4 regions of the Clostridium sp. TJA038 genome follow, and region 1 is predicted to be linked to each of the others. Evidence: riboswitches for the same ligand, from Rfam matches in the RefSeq annotation. Region 1 holds a riboswitch; each other region holds the start of a gene.
The links. A riboswitch is a leader RNA that binds a small molecule or an ion and turns the genes downstream of it on or off. The one in region 1 is predicted to bind thiamine pyrophosphate.
Positions count from the first base shown of each region.

Region 1 (6,200 bases):
TGATATAGAAAAAAATAAAATTAAATTTGAAACCTTACAAAACATATATAATGATTTTGTAAATTATGAAGATTCCTATTATAATCAAGCAGAATTTATAGCAAATATACTTCGTTCTAATGAAAATGTTCATTCTGTTAAATCAAGGATAAAAAATCCTGAAAGATTGATAGAAAAAATAATTAGAAAAACAAAAAATAGAAAAGAAAAGTATGGTGAAGATTTTGATTTTAATGAAGAGAACTATAAAAATGAAATAACAGATTTAATAGGTATAAGGGTTTTACATATATTTAAAGACCAATGGAAGGATATACATGACTTTATAATAAAAACTTGGGATGTTATTGAAATAACAGCTAATATAAGAGATGGAGATGATAGGAGTATCTTTGATGATTTAGGAATTGAGGTTATATCAAGACAATCTGGGTATAGGTCAGTTCATTATCTTGTAGAATGTTATCCTACTAATCAAAAAGTTATTGCAGAAATTCAAGTTAGAACTATTTTTGAGGAAGGATATGGAGAAATTGACCATAGATTAAGATATTCTCATAATGAAATACCAGAGATTTTAAAATCTAATCTTTTACTTTTTAATAGAATTGTAGGAAGTGCAGATGAAATGGCCTCTTTAATAAATATGTTAAATAATAATTTAGATAATAAAGATAAATATTATGAAGATAAGTTAAGAGAAAAAGAGGAAGAAATTAAAAAATTAAAAGAAGAAATTAAAAATATAAAAAGATAGAAAATGAAACCTATAAATATTAGAAGTAATATTTATAGGTTTCATAATTTTATAAATAAAAAGAAAAGAAATTTATAAAATTATAATATTAATAAAACATTAACTAAATATGAATAAAAATGAAATAAGCAGGTAGTTTTAATATATTTTGAAACAATTTAAGAAAATTCTAACTTTGATTTTATTAAATTATGGTAGTAAACTGAACCTAGTTCATTGTGAAGTTTATTAATAATATTTAAGAGAATAATATTAATAAAAATCACACTAGAATTTAAGAAAGCTTATGAAAGGATGATAAAAAATGAAGAAGAAATCAGTTGGAATTACCATGGCGGTCTTCTTATTAGGGATTTTTATGGGAGCTATTGATTCTGGAATAGTTTCTCCTGCAAGAGATATTATAGCTGATGGATTAAAGGTTTCACAAAATGCTAGTGTGTGGGTTGTAACAATATATACTTTAGCCTATGCAGTATCTATGCCACTTATGGGGAAATTATCTGATAGGTATGGAAGAAAAAAAGTTTATATGGTTTCAATATCACTTTTTTGTCTAGGTTCTTTACTTTGTGGTATATCAGATTATGTAAATAGCTATACTTTTTTACTTGTTTCAAGAGTTATAGAAGCTATAGGTGGTGGTGGTATAATGCCAATCGCTACAGCATACATAGGAACATCATTTCCAGTTGAAAAAAGAGGCTCAGCCTTAGGAATGATAGGTGGAGTTTATGGAATAGCTACAGTTGTAGGACCAACCTTAGGTTCTGGAATACTTTCTATTTTCGGTGATAAAAACTGGGGGTTTTTATTTTTAGTAAATGTTCCAATTAGTATAATTATACTTTTTATGGCAAGAAAATTAGAAGAAAATACTTCTTCTAAGGGAGTTAAAAAATTAGATGTTTTAGGTTCTTTAGTACTAACAGTATTAATACTATCCTTAATGTATGGAGCTACTAATTTAAAATTTTATGATTTTATTAATTCAATAAAATCCTTAGAGGTTTGGCCATATCTTTTAATATTTATAATATCAATTCCAATATTAGTTTTTGTAGAAAGAAAAGCAGAGGACCCTGTAATAAACTTATCTTATTTTACAAATAAAGAAATAGCCATAACTTTAATTTTAAGTTTTGTTGTAGGTTGTGGATTAATGGCTACAGTATTTATTCCTCAATTTAGTGAAAATATACTAAAAACTCCAATGGGAAGTGGAGGATATATAGTTACTATTTTTGCAATATTTGTTGGAATAGCAGCTCCTTTAGGAGGAAAATTTATTGATAAAATAGGTGTTAAAAAAGTGCTTTTAATAGGGATGGCCTTAGTTATTATAGGAAACCTCTATCAAGGATATATAACAACTAAACATCCAGGAATTTTTAATTTAATTGTAGGTTTAGGTATTATGGGCTTTGGTTTAGGATTTTCTATGGGAACTCCAATAAATTACTTAATGCTTAGCTTAGTTCCAGATAATGAAGCTACAGTTGGACAATCAGCAGTATCTTTAGTTAAATCTATAGGAATTGCAGTATCTCCAAATATTCTTATTAATTTTATCTCTGATGCAGGAAGAAAGGTTCCAGAAGCATTACAAAAGGTTATGCCACCTTTAGAGGATGGAATGTCTAATGTTATGAACTCTTTAGGAGGAGGTTCAAATTTTTCAAACTCCATAGGAAATGCTAGTGTAACTAATATTTTTAGCATTATAAAAGAAATGGTAAATGGACAATTTATAGTGTTAAGAGATAAATTTTTAAATAATCCTAATGTTAATATAGAGGCTATAGAAAAATCCTATATGAAAAGTTTAGAGGGAGCTAAAAATGCTATAGAAACTGCCTTTCAAAGTACAATGAATACAGGTTATACTAAGTTGTTTTTAACTTGTTCTATTATAGCTTTAATAGGATTTATATTAACATTATTATTAAATAATGATTTAATAACTATGAAAAACAGAAAAATGGAAAAAAAGGAAAAAATTAATTGATAAAATTTAATTTTTAAGGTATGATAAATAAAAACAAATAATTTTAAGATATTGCTAGGGGTGCCTTTAAGGCTGAGAGGAATTTAAATTCTAACTCTAAGAACCTGATTTGGTTAGTACCAACGTAGGGAAGTATATTTTAATCTTATATTTTTCATACTAAAAATATTTTATGATTAATTAGAAAATATATTTTAAAAGGTTTAGCAATAAAAGCTAAACCTTTTTTGTTGGTGTAAATAATCTTAAAAATAAGAAAAGAGGTGAGAATATGATTGTTAATGGTAAGTATTTAGAAAAGAATAATATAAATACAGTACTTGATTTATTGAACTTACTAGAAATAAGTAGTAAAAGAGTTGTTGTTGAAATTAATAAAGATATAGTTCCTTCAAATAAGTACAATGAATTTATACTTAATGAGGAAGATAAAATTGAGATTATTGCCTTTGTTGGTGGAGGATAGTATTAAGAGAGGAATATATGAATATAAAGGTTAATGAAAAATGGAGAGTATTAGAGGAAAAAATAACAGTGTATTCTTTAAAAGAAAAAGAGTTTTCAGATTCTAATATTATTATATTAAATGGCTTTCCTGTTGAAGAGGACAAGTTTCTTGAAGAAGGAGATAGAATTGTTTTTATTAAAAAGGGAGCAATGCCTAAAAGAGAAGAGTTAGAGGAGCTTATGATATGTAGACATACTCCAGGAGTTTATGAAAAACTTAAAAATCTTAAGGTATTAATAGCAGGTTGTGGAGGACTAGGTTCCAATATTGCAATTTCTTTAAGTAGAATAGGCGTTGGAAAAATAATTTTAATAGATTTTGACTTAGTGGAACCTTCTAATTTAAATAGACAACAATATTATATAGAGGATATTGGAGAATATAAGGTAAAGGCTTTAAAGAAAAATTTAAAGAGAATAAATCCTTTTATAGAGGTTTGTGATTTAAATTTAAAGCTAGAAAAGAATAATATGAAATTATTAAATAAGGGGGACATCATATTAGAGGCTTTTGATAGAGCAGAGAGTAAAGCTTTATTGGCTAATTATTTCTTAGATAATATAACTGATAAGTTTTTGATTTCTTCTTCTGGTATGGCTGGTTTTTTTGATTCTAACTTAATAAAAACAAAAAAGATAACAGAAAGATTTTATATTTGTGGTGATTTTATAAATGAGGCTAAGGAAGGGTGTGGATTAATGGCACCTAGAGTAGCTATATGTGCAAATCATATGGCAAATCTAGTTATAGATATAGCTTTTAATAAAATTTAAAAATATACTTAATCAATAAATTATATAATATTTAATTTAGTATAAAAGGAGTAGAGTATTTTGGATAAATTAATAATTGGTGGAGTAGAGATAAAAAATAGGCTTTTTGTTGGAAGTGGTAAGTATCCTTCAAATAAGATGATAAAGGATATTTTAAAGGGAAGTGGTGCTAATGTTATAACTTTAGCTTTAAGAAGAATAGATTTAGATAATAAGGAGGAAGATATTCTTCAAAATATACCTAAGGATATAATTTTGCTTCCTAATACATCAGGTGCTAAAAATGCTGAAGAAGCAATTAGAATAGCTAAAATAGCTAGAGCTATGGGCTGTGGAAATTGGATAAAAATAGAGATTATATCAGATTCTAAGTATTTACTTCCTGACAATGAAGAAACAATAAAGGCTACAAAGATATTATCAGAGGAGGGGTTTATAGTTCTTCCTTATATGTGCCCAGATCTTTATGTAGGAAGAAAATTAATAGAAGCTGGAGCAAAAGCTATAATGCCACTTGGAGCACCTATAGGAAGTAATAGAGGCTTGAAAACAAAGGAACTAATTCAAATAATGATAGATGAATTAGATATTCCAATTATAGTTGATGCAGGTATAGGAAAACCATCACAGGCTATGGAAGCTATGGAGATGGGAGCTGCAGCTTGTTTAGTTAATACAGCTATAGCATCTTCTTGCAATCCTGTAAGCATGGCTAAGGCTTTTTCTATGGCAGTAAAGGGAGGAAGATTAGCTTATGAGGCTAAATTGGGGAATGAATCAAAATTTGGAAATGCCTCTTCTCCTCTTACTGGTTTTTTAGGATAGGAGATGGTTTTCTTTGAGTTTTTATGAAGTAATAAAAAAATATAGAAATTTTGATTTTTACAAATATTTTTCCTTAGTAAAAAAAGAAGATATTTTAAAAAGTATTTATAAAAGAAATAAGGATTATTATGATTTATTAAATTTACTTTCTCCTTTAGCTGAAAGTCTTTTAGAGGAAATGGCTAAAGAGGGAAGAAATCTTTCTTTAAAATATTTTGGGAAAACAGTATTAATATATACACCTATGTATATTTCTAATTATTGTATAAATAAATGCTCATACTGTGGCTATAATATAGAAAACAAAATATTTAGAAAAAGGCTAAGTAAAGAAGAAATAAAAATAGAAGGAGAATTAATTTCTAAAGAAGGTTTTAAGCATATTTTAATACTTACAGGCGAAAGTAAATATCATACTCCAGTAGAATATATAGAAGAGGCTATTAAGATTTTAAGTAGTAAATTTCCATCTATTACAATAGAGGTATATGCAATGACAGAAAAAGAGTATGAGAGAATTGTTAAAGTAGGAGCAGAGGGGCTTACTATTTATCAAGAAACTTATGATGAAAGTGTATATGAAAAGGTACACTTAAAAGGTCCTAAAAAAAATTATAAGTTTAGATTAGATGCACCAGAGAGAGGGATAAAAGCTGGAATTAGAACTTTAGGAATTGGTGCTTTATTAGGATTAAGTGATTTTAGAATAGATGCATTTTTTACAGCAATGCATGGCAAGTATTTAAGAGATAAATATCCTCATATTGATATAAGTTATTCACTTCCTAGAATTAGACCTTGTTATGGAGGAAAAGAAAATTTAAAGGAAGTTTTAGATAAAAATTTAGTTCAAGCCCTTTTAGCTTACAGACTTTTTGATCCACAAGGAACTATAAATATATCTACTAGAGAAGATAGAGAGTTTAGAAAAAATTTGATTCCTTTAGGTGTTAATAAATTAAGTGCTGGAGTTTCTACAGAGGTTGGAGGACATTCTTTAAAAGAAAAAGGAACAGGACAATTTTATATAAGTGATGAAAGTTCTGTTGTAGAAGTTAAGGACTTAATAAAAAAACAAGGTTATCAACCTATATTTAAAGATTGGCATAGATTTTAGGAGTTAGGTATGTTTTTAATAACAAATAGAAATTTAGTATGCAAGGAAAAATACTTTAAAGTAATAAAAGAAAGTGCTAAAAAAGGAATTAAAAATATAATATTAAGGGAGAAGGATTTAAATTTAGAAGATTTAATAGAAATTTATAGGGAAATAAAAACCGTAGTGAGTTCTGATACAAATATAATTATAAATTCTAATTTAGAAGCAGT
Region 1 covers NZ_JBZEFA010000001.1:624,023-630,222, forward strand. Annotated here, with positions in the region: gene AC4FQV_RS03005 (RelA/SpoT domain-containing protein) at 1-757, shown strand, start outside; gene AC4FQV_RS03010 (MFS transporter) at 1,062-2,765, shown strand; TPP riboswitch at 2,812-2,913, shown strand; gene thiS (sulfur carrier protein ThiS) at 3,037-3,231, shown strand; gene thiF (sulfur carrier protein ThiS adenylyltransferase ThiF) at 3,249-4,046, shown strand; gene AC4FQV_RS03025 (thiazole synthase) at 4,107-4,871, shown strand; gene thiH (2-iminoacetate synthase ThiH) at 4,885-5,988, shown strand; gene AC4FQV_RS03035 (thiamine phosphate synthase) at 5,998-6,200, shown strand, end outside.

Region 2 (6,200 bases), 240 kb from region 1:
GAGAAGAAGTAAGATGAAAAATTATACTATAGGTATAGTTTATTGGTATACAGAAATACAGGAATTAAATGACCCATATTTTCTTTCAATTAGAATGGCTGTGGAAAAGAAATGTAATGAAGAAAAAATTAAATTTAAACCTATAGATTTTCAAAAGATTATAAATGAAGGAACTAAAGAATATAGAGAGTTAGATGGAATATTAGCAATTGGTATATTTAATGAGGAAGAAATAAACATAATGGAGAAATTATCTAAAAACATAATTTTTGTAGATTCTTCTCCTGATGAATGGAAATACGATTCTGTAGTTGTAGATTTTAAGTATGGAGTAAAGCTTTCTTTAGATTATTTAACATCTTTAGGTCATAAAGATATTGGATATTTAGGAGGAGAGTCTGTTACTCATAATGGAAGTGAACCTATTAAGAAGGTTAATTATAGAGAAAAAACTTTTAAAGAATATATGGAGAAAATAGGCAATTACAGAGAGGAATGGGTTTTAAAAGGAAAATTTTTACCAGAACATGGATATGAACTTATGAAAAAAATATTAAAAGAAAAAAATCTTCCTACAGCATTTTTTATAGCTAGTGATCCTATGGCTATAGGAGCTTATAAAGCAATATTTGAAAAAGGGTTAAGAATACCTGAAGATATAAGTATATTAGGTTTTGATGATATATGTACTGCTAAATTTTTAACTCCTTCTTTGACAACTGTAAAAGTTTTTACGGAGCATATGGGGAATATTGCTGTTGATACTCTTTTAGAAAGAATGAGAACAGGACGGGAAATATCAAAAAAAATAGTTTTACCTGTTAAGTTAATAAAAAGAGAAAGTTGTAGAGAAATATAGTTTAATACCATAAAAGAGACTAAAAGTTTTACTAAAGTCTCTTTTATTTGTCCCTAATTGAATAGAGCTTTGATTTTTTCTATATTCTTTATGCAGGCTTTATAACCACATAAATAAGCTTCTTCTAATTTATTTATGTCCTTTTCAAAACTTTCAATAGCTTCCTTTTCTTCTGGTCTTATTATAATAGCTTTTCCTTGCTTTTCTAATTCTTCACAAAATCTTACTGTTTCATTATATTTTATATGTCTTGTTAAAAAAGAATCCTTTAATTTAGGATATTTAGAGCCTACTATTTTAGAAGCTAATTTATTACTTTTTTTTAAGGTCTTTCTATAGCTTTTTGGTCTAGTAAGTATTATTAAGTGCTTTTCATTTCCATCTTCTATAGCTTTTTTTATTGGGATAGGGTCTAATAAGCCACCATCATAATATTCATTTCCATTTATTTTTATAGGCGGAAATAAAAGTGGAATAGCGCAGGTTGCTCTTAAAGCCATATATTTATCATCTTTAATTTTTCCATTTAAATATTCAGTTTTACCTGTATTTGCATTAGTAACTCCAACTAAAATCTCTCCTTTGTAATTTAAAAGATTATCAAAGTTGTAAGGATAAAGATTATTTGCTAATTCATCAAATACAAAATCTAGTCCAAAAATACTTCTACATTTGAAAATGTTATTTAAACCTAAATATCTTTTATCATTTCTATATTTTTTTAATATTTCAATATTTCTTCCCCTTTGATTAGAAAAGTATGAAAAACCATTAGTTATTCCAGCAGAAACTCCAATACAGTAGGGAAAGGTTATATTATTATCAAGAAGTGCATCCATAACTCCAGCACTAAAAATTGGGCGAAAAGTTCCTCCTTCTAAAATTAAGCTAACCATATAATTTCCTCCTAAAGTTTATCATATATTAAAATTATAGTACTTATATAAAATAAATTCAAAAGGAGTTATTGATAAATAATTGAATATATGATATTATTTGGAATATAATTTTATAAATTTGCTAGGGGAGCTAGTTTTATATCTAGCTGAGAGTAGAAATTAAATTTCTTGACCCTTTAACCTGATATAGATAATTCTAGCGTAGGGAAGCCTAAGGTATTAGTGTATTTAATTTTAGCATATATAAGCTTATGGCTTATATATGCTTTTTTTATTGAAAGGAGATAATATGTATAAATTATATAATGCATTAACAATTGCAGGGTCAGATAGTTCAGGAGGAGCAGGTATACAAGGTGATATAAAGACATTTTCTGCAAATGGAGTTTATGCAATGAGTGTAATAACTTCAATAACGGCTCAAAATACTATGGGAGTTTTTGAGGTTATGGATATTAATCCTAGTATTATAAAAAGACAAATAGAAGTTATTTTTGAAGATATAAATGTTGATGCTATAAAAATAGGGATGGTTTATAAAAAAGAGTCGATTAAGGCAATAAATAAAGCCTTAAAAGAAATAAGAAATTTACCTAAAATAATTTTAGATCCTGTTATGATATCAAAAAATGGATTTAAGCTTTTAGAAGAGGAGGCTAAAAGTATTTTAATAAAAAATTTAATACCTATATCAACTTTAATAACTCCAAATATACCAGAGGCTGAAGAAATTTTAGGGATAAAAATATCTAATTTAGAAGATATGAAAAGAGCAGCTTATCTTATTAAAAAATTAGGAGTAGAAAATGTTTTAATTAAGGGAGGGCATTTAAAGGGAGAAGCTACAGATGTTTTATATGATGGAAAGGAATTTACTTTTTTTAGAGAAAAAAGGATAATTACAAAAAATACTCATGGAACAGGTTGTACTTTATCATCAGCTATTACGGCTAATTTAGCTAAGGGAATAGACCTTTATAATTCAATAAAACTTGGAAAAATTTATGTTACAGAATCAATAAAAAATAGCTTAGAACTTGGAAGAGGAATAGGTCCTTTGCATCATTTTCACAAATTTTATTAAAGTTTAAGAGATTTAAATAGGGGGATTTAAATTGAGATTTAAAGAAAAAAAGTTATACTTAGTAACTGATTATAACCTTACATTTAAAGAGCTTTTAGAAAAAACAAGAGAGGCTTTAAAAGGAGGAGTTTCAATTGTTCAGTATAGAGCAAAAAATAAAAATACTAAAGAAATGTGTAGAGAGGCTTTAGAATTAAAAAGGCTTTGTGAAGAATTTAAGGCATTATTTTTAATAAATGATAGAATTGATATTGCTTTAGCTATAAATGCTAAGGGGGTTCATATTGGGCAAGATGATATGGATATTTTATTAGCTAGAAAAATATTACCTAAAGATTCAATTATAGGAGTTACAGTACACAATAAAGAGGAGGCTTTAAAAGCTATTAAGGGTGGAGCAGATAATTTAGGGGTTGGAGCATTATTTAAAAGTAGTAGTAAAGAGAATATAACTTTAATAAATTTAAAAATCTTAAAAGAAATAAGAGCGGTTTCTCCTATTCCTATTTATGGCATAGGCGGGATAGATACTCATAAATTAAGCAAGGAAATTTTGGAAAATGTAGATGGTGTTGCTGTTATATCTTCTTTATTAAAGAGTGATAATATAGGAAATAAAAGTAGAGAATTTTTAAATATAATGAATAATTTAGAATATTAAATATAAAAGATGAAATAATTAAAAGAGATTCTTAAGTTTTAGAATCTCTTTTTATTTAAATTTTATTTATAGTATAATATTTATAATTTAAATTCTTTTATATAAAATATTTAAATTATAAAACTTAAAAGTTAGGAGAGGGATATGGTAAGAGAGAAATTTAAGGTTTTAAATAATATTTTTGGATATAGAAACTTTAGAAAAGGGCAAGAAGAGGTAATTGATAAAATTTTAGGTGGAAATGATGTTTTTTGCATAATGCCAACAGGGGGAGGAAAGTCCCTATGTTATGAAATACCAGCTTATATTTTTAAAGGGACAACTCTTGTGATTTCTCCTTTGATATCGCTTATGAAAGATCAGGTTGATAATTTAAATTCTTTAGGAATAAAGGCAGACTATATAAGTGGAGGAGTAGAATTTTCAAGTGTAAAAGATATAATTTCAAAGTTTATAAAAGGAGATATAAAGCTTCTTTATGTTTCTCCTGAGAGATTAGAAAATAAATATTTTTTAGATAATATAAATAAGGCAAATATTGAACAAGTAGTAGTTGATGAGGCACATTGTGTATCAATTTGGGGACATGATTTTAGAAAAAGCTACGGAAAAATAAGACCTTTTATTGATAAATTTAAAAAAAGACCGATTATTACAGCTTTTACTGCTACTGCAACAGAATTAGTTATGAAAGATTCAATAGCTCTTTTAGGTCTTAAAAATCCTTTTATTTATAAAGGAAGTTTTAGTAGGGATAATCTAGAAATAAACGTATTAAAAGAAGTTGATAAATTAGAAGTAATAAGTGAAATTATAAGTGAATATTCAGAGGAATCTGGAATAATCTATTGTTCTACTAAAAGTGAAGTTGAAGAACTTTATAAGTGTTTAGAATATAGAGGGAAAAGTGTAGGAAAGTATCATGGTGCTTTAAAAGAGGAGGAAAAGAATTATTATCAAGAGGAATTTTTAAAAGATAATATAAATGTAATGATAGCTACAAATGCTTTTGGTATGGGAATTAATAAGCCAGATGTTAAGTTTATAATACATGCTACTTTTCCTAAGAGTATAGAAAATTATTATCAAGAGATAGGAAGAGCTGGAAGAGATGGCAGAGCTTCTAAATGTTATCTTCTTTATTCTGAAAAGGACATAAGAATAATGGATTATTTAATAAGTTCTACTACAGAAATTTCAAGAAGAAATATAGAGTTTAAAAAGCTTGAAAAAATTATAGAGTTTTGTAATTATGATAAATGTTTAAGAAAGTATATTTTGGATTATTTTGAAGAAGAAAATTCTATAAAGTATTGTAACAATTGTACTAATTGTTTAAAAAGTAATGATTTAGTTGATATGACTTTAGAAGCACAGAAAATATTATCTTGCATATATAGAACAAAGGAATCTTTTGGTGAGAGTGTTTTAATAGATATTTTAAGAGGGATACATGGACAAAAAATTGAAAAATATAAGTTATACGAGTTATCTACCTTTGGAATTATGAAAGAGTATACAAGTAAATACATAAAAGATATAATTAATGAACTTTTAGCTATTAAAGCCTTAGAAAGAAGAAAAGGAACATATTCTATGGTTAAATTAAACAGAAAATCAATAGCTATATTAAAAGGAGAAGAAAAGGTAGTCTTAAATGTAAACAAAAAAGAAGAGGAGATTTGCAATGATTTAGAACTTTTTAAGAGATTTCGCATTTTAAGAAAGGATATATCAAGAAAAGAAGGTATAAAACCTTATATAGTTTTTACAGATTCTATGATTATGGAAATAATAAATAAAAATCCTAAAAGTAAAGAGGAGTTAAGGGATATAAGAGGTCTTGGAGAACAAAAGATAATAAAATATGGTGCATTTATTCTTACAACTTTAAGAGATTATGATAGATATAAAAAAAGGAGTTAGGTTTTTACTAGCTTCTTTTTTATTTAAAAGAATATTTTGTCATAGAACATAACATAAAGAGAATATATTTAAGATAAAGGAGGGATTATAATGGATTTTAAGGAGCTTATAAAAGTTGATAGGGAAAAACATAATAAGCAAAGGTTTAAAGGAACCTTTCTTGATTATTTAGATATTATAAAAAATGATAAAGATATTATAAAACTTTCTCATAAAAGAATTTATGACCTTATTTTAGAAAAAGGCTTTGAAATATTGAAACCAGAAGAAAATATAAAAATAAGAAGACTCTATGGAAATGATAAGATAAAAAAATATAATTTTTTTAAGGAAAATTTTTATGGAATAGATAAAGTTATTATGAAAGTAATGGACTACCTTTATTCAGCATCAATGAATGGAGAAGAAGCAAGACAAGTTTTATACTTAGTAGGACCTGTAGGAGCAGGTAAGTCATCTTTAGTAGATTCTATAAAAAAGCTTTTAGAGCTTTCAAAAGAAATATATGTTTTAGAGGGATGTCCTATGAATGAGGAGCCTCTTCACCTAATACCAAGGCATTTAAGAGAAGAATTTAGCAAGATTTTAGGAGTTAAAATAGAAGGTGATTTATGTCCTGTCTGCAAGGAAAGATTATTAAGAGAATTTTCCGGTGAATATGAAAGATTTCCAGTAACAACTAAAAATTTTTCTGTAAGGTCTAGAAAGGGAATTGGGGTTGTACCTCCAGTAGACCCTAATAATCAAGACACCTCAATTTTAACAGGGTCT
Region 2 covers NZ_JBZEFA010000001.1:859,118-865,317, forward strand. Annotated here, with positions in the region: gene AC4FQV_RS04105 (LacI family DNA-binding transcriptional regulator) at 1-859, shown strand, start outside; gene AC4FQV_RS04110 (patatin-like phospholipase family protein) at 913-1,755, opposite strand; TPP riboswitch at 1,872-1,983, shown strand; gene thiD (bifunctional hydroxymethylpyrimidine kinase/phosphomethylpyrimidine kinase) at 2,048-2,842, shown strand; gene thiE (thiamine phosphate synthase) at 2,874-3,503, shown strand; gene recQ (DNA helicase RecQ) at 3,648-5,429, shown strand; gene AC4FQV_RS04130 (serine protein kinase) at 5,520-6,200, shown strand, end outside.
Region 2: linked by a shared signal. The riboswitch ahead of thiD (bifunctional hydroxymethylpyrimidine kinase/phosphomethylpyrimidine kinase) and the one ahead of thiS (sulfur carrier protein ThiS) in region 1 are both predicted to bind thiamine pyrophosphate.

Region 3 (6,200 bases), on a different contig from region 1:
TCCATCCTCTAATTTTTCCCCCTTCATAAGCACTAAGGTAGAACCTATATTTTTAAACTCTGGAGAAATAATTCTTGAAGCTTTTTCAATTCCAACAGCAAAAGAAACTAAAGTTGGCGGAACATTTAACTCTCCAAAACTACCTGACATTGAATCTTTTCCTCCTATTGCTGGTAGCCCTAAATCCATTTGTGCCTTATAAGCACCTAATAAAGCTGCAAAAGGTTTTCCCCATTTATATTTATCCTTTAATAGCTTTTCAAAATACTCTTGAAAACTTAGTCTAATCTTTCTATAATCTCCTCCCATAGCAGCTATTTTTGTTACTGATTCAATAACTGAATAAAAAGCCATATGGAATGGACTCCAAACACCTAAATATGGATTAAAACCATAAGCCATTAAGGAAGCATCCTTACTTACGCCTTCTAAAAGTGGAATTTTAGCTACCATTCCCTCTGCTGGAGTTAATTGATATTTTCCTCCTAAAGGCATAAGAACTGTTCCTCCACCTATAGTTGAATCAAACATTTCAACTAACCCCTTTTGACTACAAACATTTAAATCACTTAAGGATTCTAGCCATTTTTTCCTTAAATCACCTTCTTCAACATTGTAGGGATAATTAGATGGTGCTTTCACTATTAAAGAAATTTCTTCCTTTGCTCCATTTGTATCTAAGAAACTTCTTTTTATATCAACTATTGTTTTTCCTTTCCACCTCATTATTAATCTCTCATCCTCTGTAACCTTAGCAACAATTGTAGCTTCTAAATTTTCTTCCTCTGAAAGCCTTATAAATTTCTCTGCTTCTTCCTTAGAAACAACAACTGCCATTCTCTCTTGTGATTCTGATATAGCAAGTTCCGTTCCATCTAATCCTTCATATTTTTTAGGAATTTTATCTAAATCTATATCAATTCCTCTACAAAGTTCTCCAATAGCTACAGACACTCCTCCAGCACCAAAATCATTGCATCTTTTTATCATTCTTGCTACTTCTTTATTTCTAAAAAGCCTTTGAATTTTTCTTTCTGTTATAGGGTTTCCTTTTTGAACCTCTGCTCCACACTTATTAATTGATTCTTCTGTATGTTCCTTTGAAGAACCTGTAGCTCCTCCTATACCATCTCTTCCTGTTCGTCCTCCAAGAAGTATTACTACATCTCCATTTTTAGGCTCTAATCTTACAACATTTTCTTTAGGAGCTGCTGCTATTACTGCCCCAATTTCCATTCTTTTAGCAGCATAATTTTCATGATAAATTTCAGCTACTTGTCCAGTTGCAAGACCTATTTGATTGCCATAAGAACTATATCCACTAGCTGCACCTAAAGTTATTTTTCTTTGTGGCAACTTTCCTTTTAATGTTTCACTAATTGAAGTTGTTGGGTCTGAAGCTCCAGTAACTCTCATAGCTTGATAAACATAACTTCTACCTGATAAAGGGTCCCTAATAGCTCCTCCTAAACAAGTAGCAGCCCCTCCAAAAGGTTCTATTTCCGTTGGATGATTATGCGTTTCATTTTTAAACATTAAAAGGTATTCTTCTTTTCCTTTATCAGTTTCAATTTCTATATTTATAGAACAAGCATTTATTTCTTCTGAAACATCTAAATCCTCAAGCTTTCCTTTTTTTCTTAATTCCTTCATAGCTATTGTTGCTAAATCCATTAATTTAATTTCTTTATTTTTTAACTCTTTACCATAAACAAATTCCCTTGATTTTTTATAATTCTCAAAAGCTATTTTTATTGGCTCTGAATATTTTCCCTCTTCTATTAAAATATCCTTTATTACTGTTTCAAAGGTTGTATGCCTACAATGATCTGACCAATAAGTATCAATAACCTTTATCTCAGTAATTGTAGGATTTCTTTTCTCCTCTTTAAAGTAATCTCTTATTAACTTTAAGTCCTCTAAAGTCATGGCTAAAGCTTTATCTTTATGGAAATTTTTAATTTCCTCCTCACCTAATTCTAAAAATCCTTTTAAAACCTCTACTTCTTTAGGTTCACTTAAATCCTCTTCAAAAACTTTAGAAAAAGGACTAACCTCCCTTGAATCAATAGGATTTATATAATAAGATTTTATTTTATTTATTTCCTCTTTTTTTAAATTCCCTTTTAAAACAATTATCTTTGATGATTTTACAAAAACTTTTTTTCCTTCATTACGAAGCATTATACATTGCATAGCAGAATCAGCTCTTTGGTCATATTGGCCTGGTAAATATTCAACGCCAAAGGCATATTCATTTTCTTCAAGTTCAAATTCTTCTTCATAAACTCTATCTACAGGAGCTTCTGATAAAATACTCTTTAAAACACTTATATATTGTTCTTTATCCATTTCTCCTAATATGTATTTATTTAAAACCCTTACTTTTTCTAAAGAATTAATAGCTAAATTTTCTTTAAAATCCTTAAATAATTTATTACCTTCAACATTAAATTCTTCTTTTTTTTCTACAAATACCATCTTTATACCAGACATTTTAATCCCCCATTCAAAACACGAACATTATTAATGATTAATTATTAATCATTCGTTATTTTAACCATAACACCCAAAACACATATTGTCAATATTTAAAATTATTTAAACATTCGTATTTTTAACTAAAAATATTTATAATAACACTTTTCTTAAAAAAATAATTCGTCTTTAAATAAAAGAGAGATATATTAATTTTTAATATATCTCTCTTTTATTTAATCTTCTCTTAAAATATTTATATCTTTACCCTTTAAAATTTTATTCATATTTCTCATAGAACACATTTTTCCACACATTGTACAACTATCTTCATGCTCAGGAATAGATTCTTTTCTATATCTTAAAGGCTTTTCCTTATCTATAGCTAGAGAAAACATTTCGTTCCAATCTAAATTTTTTCTAGCGTAACTCATTTTATTATCTATATACCTTGAATTTTTTATTCCCTTTGAAATATCAGCAGCATGTGCAGCTATTTTAGTTGCAACTATACCTTCTTTAACATCTTCTAAACTAGGAAGTCTTAAATGTTCTGCTGGTGTTACATAACAAAGAAAATCTGCTCCATGAGAAGCTGCAATAGTACCTCCTATAGCACTTGTTATATGGTCATACCCTGGTGCTATATCGGTTACTATTGGTCCTAAAACATAAAATGGAGCACCATGACATAACTTTTTTTCTAATAATACATTAGCTTCAATCTCATTAATTGCCATATGTCCTGGTCCTTCTATAATTACTTGAACATTTCTATCCCATGCTCTTTTTGTTAATTCACCAAGAGTAATTAATTCCTTTATTTGAATAGCATCTGTTGCATCAAATATTGACCCTGGTCTACAAGCGTCTCCTAAGCTTAAAGTTAAATCATATCTTTCACATATATCTAATAATCTATCAAAATATTCATAAAAAGGATTTTCTTTTTTATTTAATTCCATCCATGCAAAAAGAAGTGAACCCCCTCTTGATACTATATTTGTAATTCTTTTATTTCTTTTAAAGGTTTCAATAGTCTCTCTATTTAACCCTGCATGTATAGTAACAAAATCAACTCCATCTTTTGCATGTTTTTCTACAACCTCAAAAAACTCATCAACAGTTACATCTTTAAGCTCTTTATCGTAAAATCCAATAACATCATAAATTGGTACTGTACCTATCATAGCTTTAGAAACTTCCACAAGCTTTTTTCTAAAGGCATAAGTTTTTCCATAATTACTTAAATCCATTATAGATTCTGCCTTCATCTCTATAGCTTTCTTAACTTTTTCTAATTCTAAATCTATATCAGAACAATCCTTTGAAACGCCTAAATTAACATTTATTTTAGTTCTTAGACCTTGTCCAACTCCCTCTGCACTTAAACTTTTGTGATTTTTATTAGCAGGTATTACAATTCTACCTTTAGACATTAAACTTATTAATTCTTCAAGGCTAATACCTTCTTTTTCTGAAACTATTTTCATTTCTTTTGTAACTATGCCTTTTTTAGCAGCATCCATTTGAGTTGTATAATTCATATTAGTTCTCCTTATATTAATTTTTTAACTGCGCAGTTAAATTAAATTAGGATCCTAAAAAAATAAAAGCTTGCCCTAGGGCAAGCTTAATAAACAAGATAAAACTATATTTATTAAAAAATAAATAAAAATTTCACTTACTGCTTCCCTACGGTAGTACTAACTACATCAGGTTTTAAGGGTTAGAATCTATCCTCTCAGCATAAAAATGCACCCCTAGCAATTAATATTAAGTTTTATTTTTTCTAAATTATACTATTATTTCTATATTTTTTCAATATACTACATAAAAATATATTTTTATATTAAAAATTATTTCTATTTATATTGTAAATACAAATTCCTGAGATTGCTCCCATAATAAAAATAACTGCTAAATCCCAAAGCTTAAAAACATATAGTCCAAAATAACGAACAATTAAAATTAAAGCTAAAGCAACTACTATATGAATTACAACTTCTAATTTTGGTTTCTTTTTAAGTCCACCAACTATTTTATCAGTTATCCCTTTCTTCTTATCTAATAAACCATATAATAAAGCAAAAATTACTGTCGATATAACAAAAACTAATGCTTCTAATATATTTTGTAATAAAAGCACTTTATCCATAAGCCTCTTCCCTTCAAATATTCTTTAATAAAAATATTATAACATTCTAAATAATATGTGGTAAGTTTGTAAAGAAATTAAAATTTATGTATACCTTATAAAATTACCCTTTGTTTTTCATATTAAGATTTTCCTTAAAAGAAATAATAAACATCCCTAAAAACAAACCATTTAAAATCGAAACTACTACTCCACCTATTCCATAAGAAATATTAAATTCTCTAAAAATAAAGTAACTAAAAAATACTACTAAAAACATTATAATAGAAATACTAAAATAATATTTTATCTTTTTTTTAAAAGATATTCTTTTTATAAAGACTATCTTTCTGCTATCTTTAAGGGTATACAAAAAAAATACTATTATAAATATTCCAATTAAAGTACTTCCATGTTGAAAAAACTTATATCTATATATTTCATATTCTCCTAAAAATAAAATCTTCTCCCTAAGGTAAGGAATCTTCTCAACAAAGAATCCACTATTATGGGTAAAAGCATCCCAAAGCACATGAGTTGCCATTCCTAATATAGCAGAATAGATAAAAACTATTACTTCTTTTAGAGAATTTAATGAAAATTTCTTTTCTCTTAAATAAAAGTACCATTTATCAAAGGGGTTAGGTAAATTACTTATAAGTTGTGATTTAATTATATTATGAAAAACATAGGCTAATAAAAAACATAAAGGTAAATTAAGTAGAAAAAATCCTAATAATTTATGTCCTAAATTTCCATAAGGCCTAAAATTTATAAAATATAAAAAGTCTGGAGCCATACTTCCTAAAATTAAGGCAGTAATATTTAATTTTTTATTTTTCAAAAAAACTACAGCTGCTGGATGTGCTAAAGTAAAAGGCATATTCTCCTCCTTAATAAAATTAAATTTTATTAAATAAATAGCAAAAAATAAAATAAATCCTATATTTTTTTACTAAATAAAGCTAAATATTTTAATTTTCATTATATTGTTTTTATTGAAATTTCTCCTGAGTTTAAATAATCTATTTCTCCATTTTCATATTTAACAACTAAGGCACCATTTTCAGTAATATCAGTTGCTACTGCTTTATTTAACTTATTATTTTTATAAAAGGTAACTTCCTTTCCTAATACTAATGATAATACCTTATACTCTTTCATTATGTCCTTATCTTCTAAATTATTGCATAAAGCAAAAAGTTCATTTAAAATTTCTGCAATCATTCTATTTCTAGTAACTGTAGGCTTTTCTCCTTGAAATAATGAACAGGCTGAATGTTTTATTTCATCAGGGAAACTATCTTCCTCAGTTTTAAAGTTTATACCTATGCCAATTACAACATTCTCAACTCTTCCACTTTCAAAATTACCTGTTGCTTCAGTTAATATACCACAAAGCTTTTTACCATCTAAAAATATATCATTTACCCACTTTATCTTAGGCCTTTTCTTAGTTAAATTTTCTATTGCCCTACAAACTGAAATTGCAGTAGCTGTAGTTATATGTATAGCCTTTGAAAGTTCTATATTAGGTCTTAAAATTACACTCATATAAATTCCTTTTTGTGAAGGAGAAAAAAAT
Region 3 covers NZ_JBZEFA010000003.1:173,990-180,189, forward strand. Annotated here, with positions in the region: gene AC4FQV_RS07850 (phosphoribosylformylglycinamidine synthase) at 1-2,496, opposite strand, end outside; gene thiC (phosphomethylpyrimidine synthase ThiC) at 2,715-4,025, opposite strand; TPP riboswitch at 4,154-4,253, opposite strand; gene AC4FQV_RS07860 (hypothetical protein) at 4,331-4,636, opposite strand; gene AC4FQV_RS07865 (DUF4184 family protein) at 4,740-5,498, opposite strand; gene AC4FQV_RS07870 (biotin--[acetyl-CoA-carboxylase] ligase) at 5,600-6,200, opposite strand, start outside.
Region 3: linked by a shared signal. The riboswitch ahead of thiC (phosphomethylpyrimidine synthase ThiC) and the one ahead of thiS (sulfur carrier protein ThiS) in region 1 are both predicted to bind thiamine pyrophosphate.

Region 4 (6,200 bases), 210 kb from region 1:
GTGGAGAGGATTGTGAAGAAGAGAGTAAATGGTCTTTAAAAAAATCTATAATAGTTCTTATAGTAGCTACTATAATTATTGCAGTAGAAAGTGAATTTTTAGTAGGGGCTGTAGAGCCTATGACAAGAACTTTAGGGCTTAGTGAATTTTTTGTAGGAATAATTTTAATTCCTATAATAGGAAATGCTGCAGAACATAGTACTGCAATAATAATGGCTATGAAAAATAAAATGGATGTTTCTGTAGAGATTGCTATAGGTTCAAGTTTACAAATAATATTATTTGTAGCTCCAGTTTTAATATTTTTAAGCCTTATTTTTGAACCTATGAGTATTATTTTTAATAAGTTTGAATTAGTTGCTTTAATAGTATCTGTTCTTATAGCTAATCGTATAGTTAGTGATGGAGAATCTAATTGGCTTGAAGGAGTTCAGCTTTTAGCTGTTTATATAATAATTGCTGTTATGTTTCTTATAGTTTAACTTATAAAGATAAAAGGTTATAAGTATAATTAAATTTAATTATGCTTATAACCTTTTATTTAACTTAAATTAGAAAATATTTCTTTTAGATTTTCTACAAGAAGTTTATTATCTTCATGTTTTAATAAACACACTCTAAAAAAGTATTCATTTAAACCTTCAAAGGAAGTACAGTTTCTAATTATTAAATCTTTTTTTAAAAGTTCATCATAAAGATTTTTAGCATTTATTTTTTTTGATTTAATTTTGCAAAGGATAAAGTTACTATAACTTTTATAAACTTTTAAGTCTTTTATTGAATTTAATTCTTTAAAAAGATACTCCATTTCTTCTTTTAACTTATGGTTATTTGATAATATGTAATCAAAATCTTTAAACATAATTTCTCCCATAGTTGTGGCAAAAATATTTATGTTCCAAAGGTCTAATTTTTCTAAAATAGATTTTTTTATTTTTTCATTAGAAATAAGTCCATAGCCTAACCTTATTCCTGGAGTTGAAAAAAATTTAGAAGTTCCTCTAATTACAAAAAGGTTATTAAATTCATCTATTAAAGGAGTAGAGGAATAAATTTCAGGCTCTGTAAACTCTACATAGGTTTCATCAACCATAAAAAATGTTGAGGTGTTTTTTATTAAATTTTTTATTTCATCTTTTGAAAAGGCAAAGCCTGTAGGATTATTAGGATTACAAATTATGACTAAGTCAAAGTTTGAAGAGTTTATATGATTTATAAGATTTATATAATCTATTTTAAAGTTATCTTCTTCCCTTGCAAAAAATTTATATACCTTACAATTTATCTTTTCTAATTCACTTTCATATTCTGAATAAGAGGGAGATAAAAGAAGTGCTTTTTTAGGATTTATAATGTTTATAAAAGATGATATAAGCTCAGTAGCACCACTACCAACTATAATATTTTCTTCCTTGCATTTACAATATGAAGAAATGGATTCTTTTAATTTTTTATATTTAGGGTCTGGATAAATAGAAACTAAATCTATATTTTCTAAAATAGCTTCTTTAGCTTTTTTAGAAGCACCAAAGGGATTTATATTTGAACTAAAATCTTTTATATCGTTTTTATTTACTCCTAATTTATCTGATAAATCAAATAAATTAGCACCATGATTAATACTCATAAGTACCTCCTTTAAATTTGATATAACTTTAAATTTCTTAATTATAGTATAATTCTTTACTAAAGAAATAAAAAGGGTTAGATTAATTAAATAATCTAACCCTAGTATTTTAAGAAGCATAGTTATTTGCTATGTTTTTTGGTCTTATGGCCTTAATAAGCCTATTTACAGGTAATATGCTTAAAATAATTATACATATTAATCCATCAGCGCCTATTAATGCACCGTTTACTAAGAATGAATATAAAATTGGAGACATTCCTTCAGGTGCAAAAGAACCAAAGAATACTACTCCTGAAATAAAGTGAGCTAAGAATTTTAAAAATATCGCAACTATAGCTCCAAACATTCTATGATTTTTAAAGAAACCTGCTACTCCTAAAGCCATATATGGAATTGGATAATCAAAAAGAACTTGAACAGGATGTATAATATATGGGTCTATAAATAAGGATATTATCCCAAATAAAAATCCTGTAAGCATTCCAACTAATGGACCATAAGCGTAAGCAACTAGTATAATAGGAATCATGCTACCTAAAGTTATTCCTCCACCTTGTGGAAATTTATATATCTTTAGCATATTTAAAACAGCAGTAAGAGCTAAAGCAATTCCTATAGTTGTAAGCATTTTTGCATCAAATTTTATGTTTTTAGCTTTTATAAGTAAAAATAATATAATTAGGACCCCTATTAAAGCGAGAATTGTCATTGGATTAGTTACAATCTCCTTAAAATTTCCTCCTAAATTAATTGATGAAAAACTTTGAATAAAATCATTTATTATTTGAGAAAATGACATCATAGTTTTTCAGTCCCCCCTTCTTAAACTTTAATTGTGCTAAGGGAGAGTTTAAATATTTTAAATAAAAAACCAGATCTTTTTAAAGATCTGGTTTAAATACAGCCCTAAACGCTTCCCTACGCTGGAATTAACCAGATCAGGTGTTGAGGGTTAATGATAAAAATATCATCTCTCAGCCAATAGGCACCCCTAGCACATGAAATAATTCTAAATATATTTTATATATAAATTTACCTTTGGTCAAGTAATATTTACTATTAAATGAAAAATATTATCTAAATTTGTATTTTTTAAATAAAAATAGAAAGTTTAAAAGAAAATTTATATGTCATAAACTAGATTTAAATTAAGTGAGTTAGCTTTTTCATAAGCATAATAAACATAAGAGTCAAAGACTTCTTTAGGATTATGACAGTCTGAATTAATTATTACTTTTACATTAGACAAAGAAACTTTTTCCCAAAACTTTTCATAAGGATATGCAAAACGTTCTCCATCTATAAATTTTTTCTTTCCTCTTCTAAAGCCATTAGCGTTAAATTCTAAGATAGAATTATATCTTTTTGCATAGGAAATTATAATATCACAGGCTAAATCACAATTTTCATCCCAAGGGAAATTATTTATAAAGATTAAATCAGGGTGGGCTATAAAACTAAAGTAACCACTTTTTATTCCAAGGGATATACTTTTTGCATAATCTATATAATCCTCTGTGCTATCTAAATTGTAAGTATTTTTAAGATTTCCTTCCTCATTTAAAAATAAATGCTGCCCTAGAGCTAAATAATCAAATTTTAATTCATTTTTTAAGTAGTTATAATAAAAATCATCTGTTTGCAAATATTCTATTTCTAAACCTATTTTTATATTTATATAATTTTTATATTTATCTTTTAATTTCTCTAAAGAATCTTTATATTCACAAAGTTCATTGAAGTTCATTCTAAGAGAAAATCTATTGTCAGCATAAGGAGCGTGATCGCTAAAACCTAAGGTATTTAAATTTTCTTTAAGGGCTTCTTTAATATAATCCTCATCTTCTCCAAGGGCATGTTTACATCTTTTAGTATGAGTATGAAAATTAATTTTTTTTAACATAAATTCCACTTCCTCTCTATAAATAGAGTATATCAAAAAAATAATTAAAAGATAAATGTTAATAAAATTTTAATAGAAAAATGTTAACAAAAAATTCTTTGACTTTTCCTTTTGAATAAAATAAAATTATTCCACGATAAGTAATTAAGTGGATTTAAAGAGGGTTTTATGTAAAGAGAACTTTACATAATTAAAGTTATTTTATTATTAACATTTAAAGGAGATATGAACATGGGGTAAGTTTTGGTTAATTGTTTAATTAGGCATTATTTTAAATTAGTTTTTAGTAAGAGGTATAAGGAAAATGAAAATAAGATTGATAGAAGAAAAAGAATTAGAAAAAGTTAAAAGTATTTATGATAATGTTGTAAAGGAAATGAATTTAAGGGGTCTTTATAATTGGAATGAAAATTATCCCAATACAGAAATAATTTTGAAAGATATTTTTAATAATCATCTTTATGGAATAGAGGTATTAGGAGAAATAGTAGCAGTAGCTACAGTAAATGACTATGCCTATGATGTTTATAATGATATTTCATGGCAAGTAGATGGTCCATTTTTATCTTTTCATAGAATAGCTGTTTCTACAGAACATAGAGGTAAGGGCTATGGTAAAAAAATGATAGATTTTATAGAAGAAATGGCTAAAGAGAAAAAATGTAACTCCATAAGAATAAGTGCTTATCATAAAAATGAAAATGCTGTCAATTTATATAAAAATTTAGGATATGTCCATGTAGGGGAAATGATGTCTATGAGAGACATAGTAGAACCTTTTTTATGTCTTGAAAAAGCAATAATATAATTAATAAAAAATCAGTTTATAGAAAGTTTTCTATAAACTGATTTTTTATTTAAGGATTTAGATTATAAATTAAGTATAAGTTTTAATTAATATATATTTTATTTGTAAGTATCTTTGTAAATTAAATTTTAAAAGCATAGAAAGAGTTTAAAAGTAAGGTTATAATATATAATGTCTTAAATAGGAATGACTTTAAATACAAAGGAGAAACAGAATATGAGCAAGCAGAAAAAGGAATTTTTACTAATTGGTGTTGGGTTAATAGGATTGTCTTTATTTTTGCATTATTTACACTATCTTATATTTAATGATCTTAATCATACTTTAATATTTCTTTTTGCAGACATAGCTTTTATACCTATGGAAGTATTTTTTACTACTTTAGTAATTGATAAATTACTTGAAAAAAGAGAAAAAGAACATTTAAAAGATAAGTTAAGTATGTTAATTGGAGTTTTCTTTAGTGAAATTGGAACAGAGATTTTAAATATATTTGTCTTTGCAGATGATAGTACAGAAATTATTGCAAAAGAAGCTTTAGTTACGAAGGAATGGAATAAAAATGATTTTAAAAGATTAGAAGAAGTTGTGAATAATTATTCTTATGAAATTGATATAAACAAGATAGATTTAATATATTTAGAAAATAAGTTAAATTCACAAAAAGATTTAGTAATAAATTTAATAACTAATCCTATGTTAATAGAACATGAAGAATTTTCAGAAATGCTTATATGTCTTATGCATTTAAGGGAGGAGTTAAGTAGTCGATTTTCTCATAGATTAGAAGAATATGAAGTTAATCATATAGAAAAAGATATAAATGTTGCATATAAATATTTAACCTTTGAATGGGTTCAATACATGAAACAGTTAAAGGCTAACTATCCTCAATTGTTTTTAAGAGCTTTAGTTACAAACCCTTTTGATAAAAGGTCTTTAAAAGAAAAGGAATGTAATTATTTTAAATAAAAGATATCTCTTTAAAAAAGATATCTTTTATTTATTATTTTATATTTATAAAATAGTATTTATTATTTCCTTATGGTATATTTTACTTAAAAACATTGAGATTTAATGACTTTTAGGAGGAGTAGTTATGATTAATTTAACTTTTTTAGGTTGCGGTGGAGGAATGCCAATGCCTGATAGATTTTTATCTTCCTTTATGGTTAATTTTAAAGGAAGAAATATTCTTATAGATTGTGGTGAGGGAACTCAAGTTTCCATGAGAAAAAGAAAAACAGGATTTAAGTCAATAGATATTATATGTATAAGTCATGTTCATGGAGATCATATTTATGGTTTACCAGGATTATTATCTACAATTGGTAATAGTGGAAGAGTTGAGGATTTATATATAATAGGACCTAAGGGGATAAGTGAAGTTTTAAAAGGCTTTTCAGTAACACTTACATATCTTCCCTTTAATATAGAGATAATAGAAGAAGCAAAAAATATAGACTTTTCTATAAAAGATTCTAGGTTACAATTAAATTATGACCTTGATTGTGATACAGATTTAAGCATAGAAACTTTAGATTTAGACCATTCTTCACCTTGTAATGGATATTCTTTTATGATTAAAAGAAAAAGAAAATTTAATATAGAAAAGGCTATGGCAAATAATATTCCAAAGGCAATATGGTCTAAATTACAAAAAAACAACTATGTATTATTTGAAGGAGTTAAATATTCCTCTGATATGGTATTAGGAGAGGAAAGAAAAGGGATTAAAATAAGTTTTACCACAGATACAAGGCCTACAGAACAAATACCTAAATTTATAAAGGATAGTGATTTATATATTTGTGAAGGAACTTATGGAAGTGAAGAGGATAAAGAAAAAGCTATAAAGA
Region 4 covers NZ_JBZEFA010000001.1:835,230-841,429, forward strand. Annotated here, with positions in the region: gene cax (calcium/proton exchanger) at 1-482, shown strand, start outside; gene AC4FQV_RS03990 (pyridoxal phosphate-dependent aminotransferase) at 542-1,627, opposite strand; gene thiT (energy-coupled thiamine transporter ThiT) at 1,737-2,432, opposite strand; TPP riboswitch at 2,529-2,633, opposite strand; gene AC4FQV_RS04000 (histidinol-phosphatase) at 2,754-3,533, opposite strand; gene AC4FQV_RS04005 (GNAT family N-acetyltransferase) at 3,838-4,341, shown strand; gene AC4FQV_RS04010 (MJ1433 family protein) at 4,558-5,313, shown strand; gene AC4FQV_RS04015 (ribonuclease Z) at 5,441-6,200, shown strand, end outside.
Region 4: linked by a shared signal. The riboswitch ahead of thiT (energy-coupled thiamine transporter ThiT) and the one ahead of thiS (sulfur carrier protein ThiS) in region 1 are both predicted to bind thiamine pyrophosphate.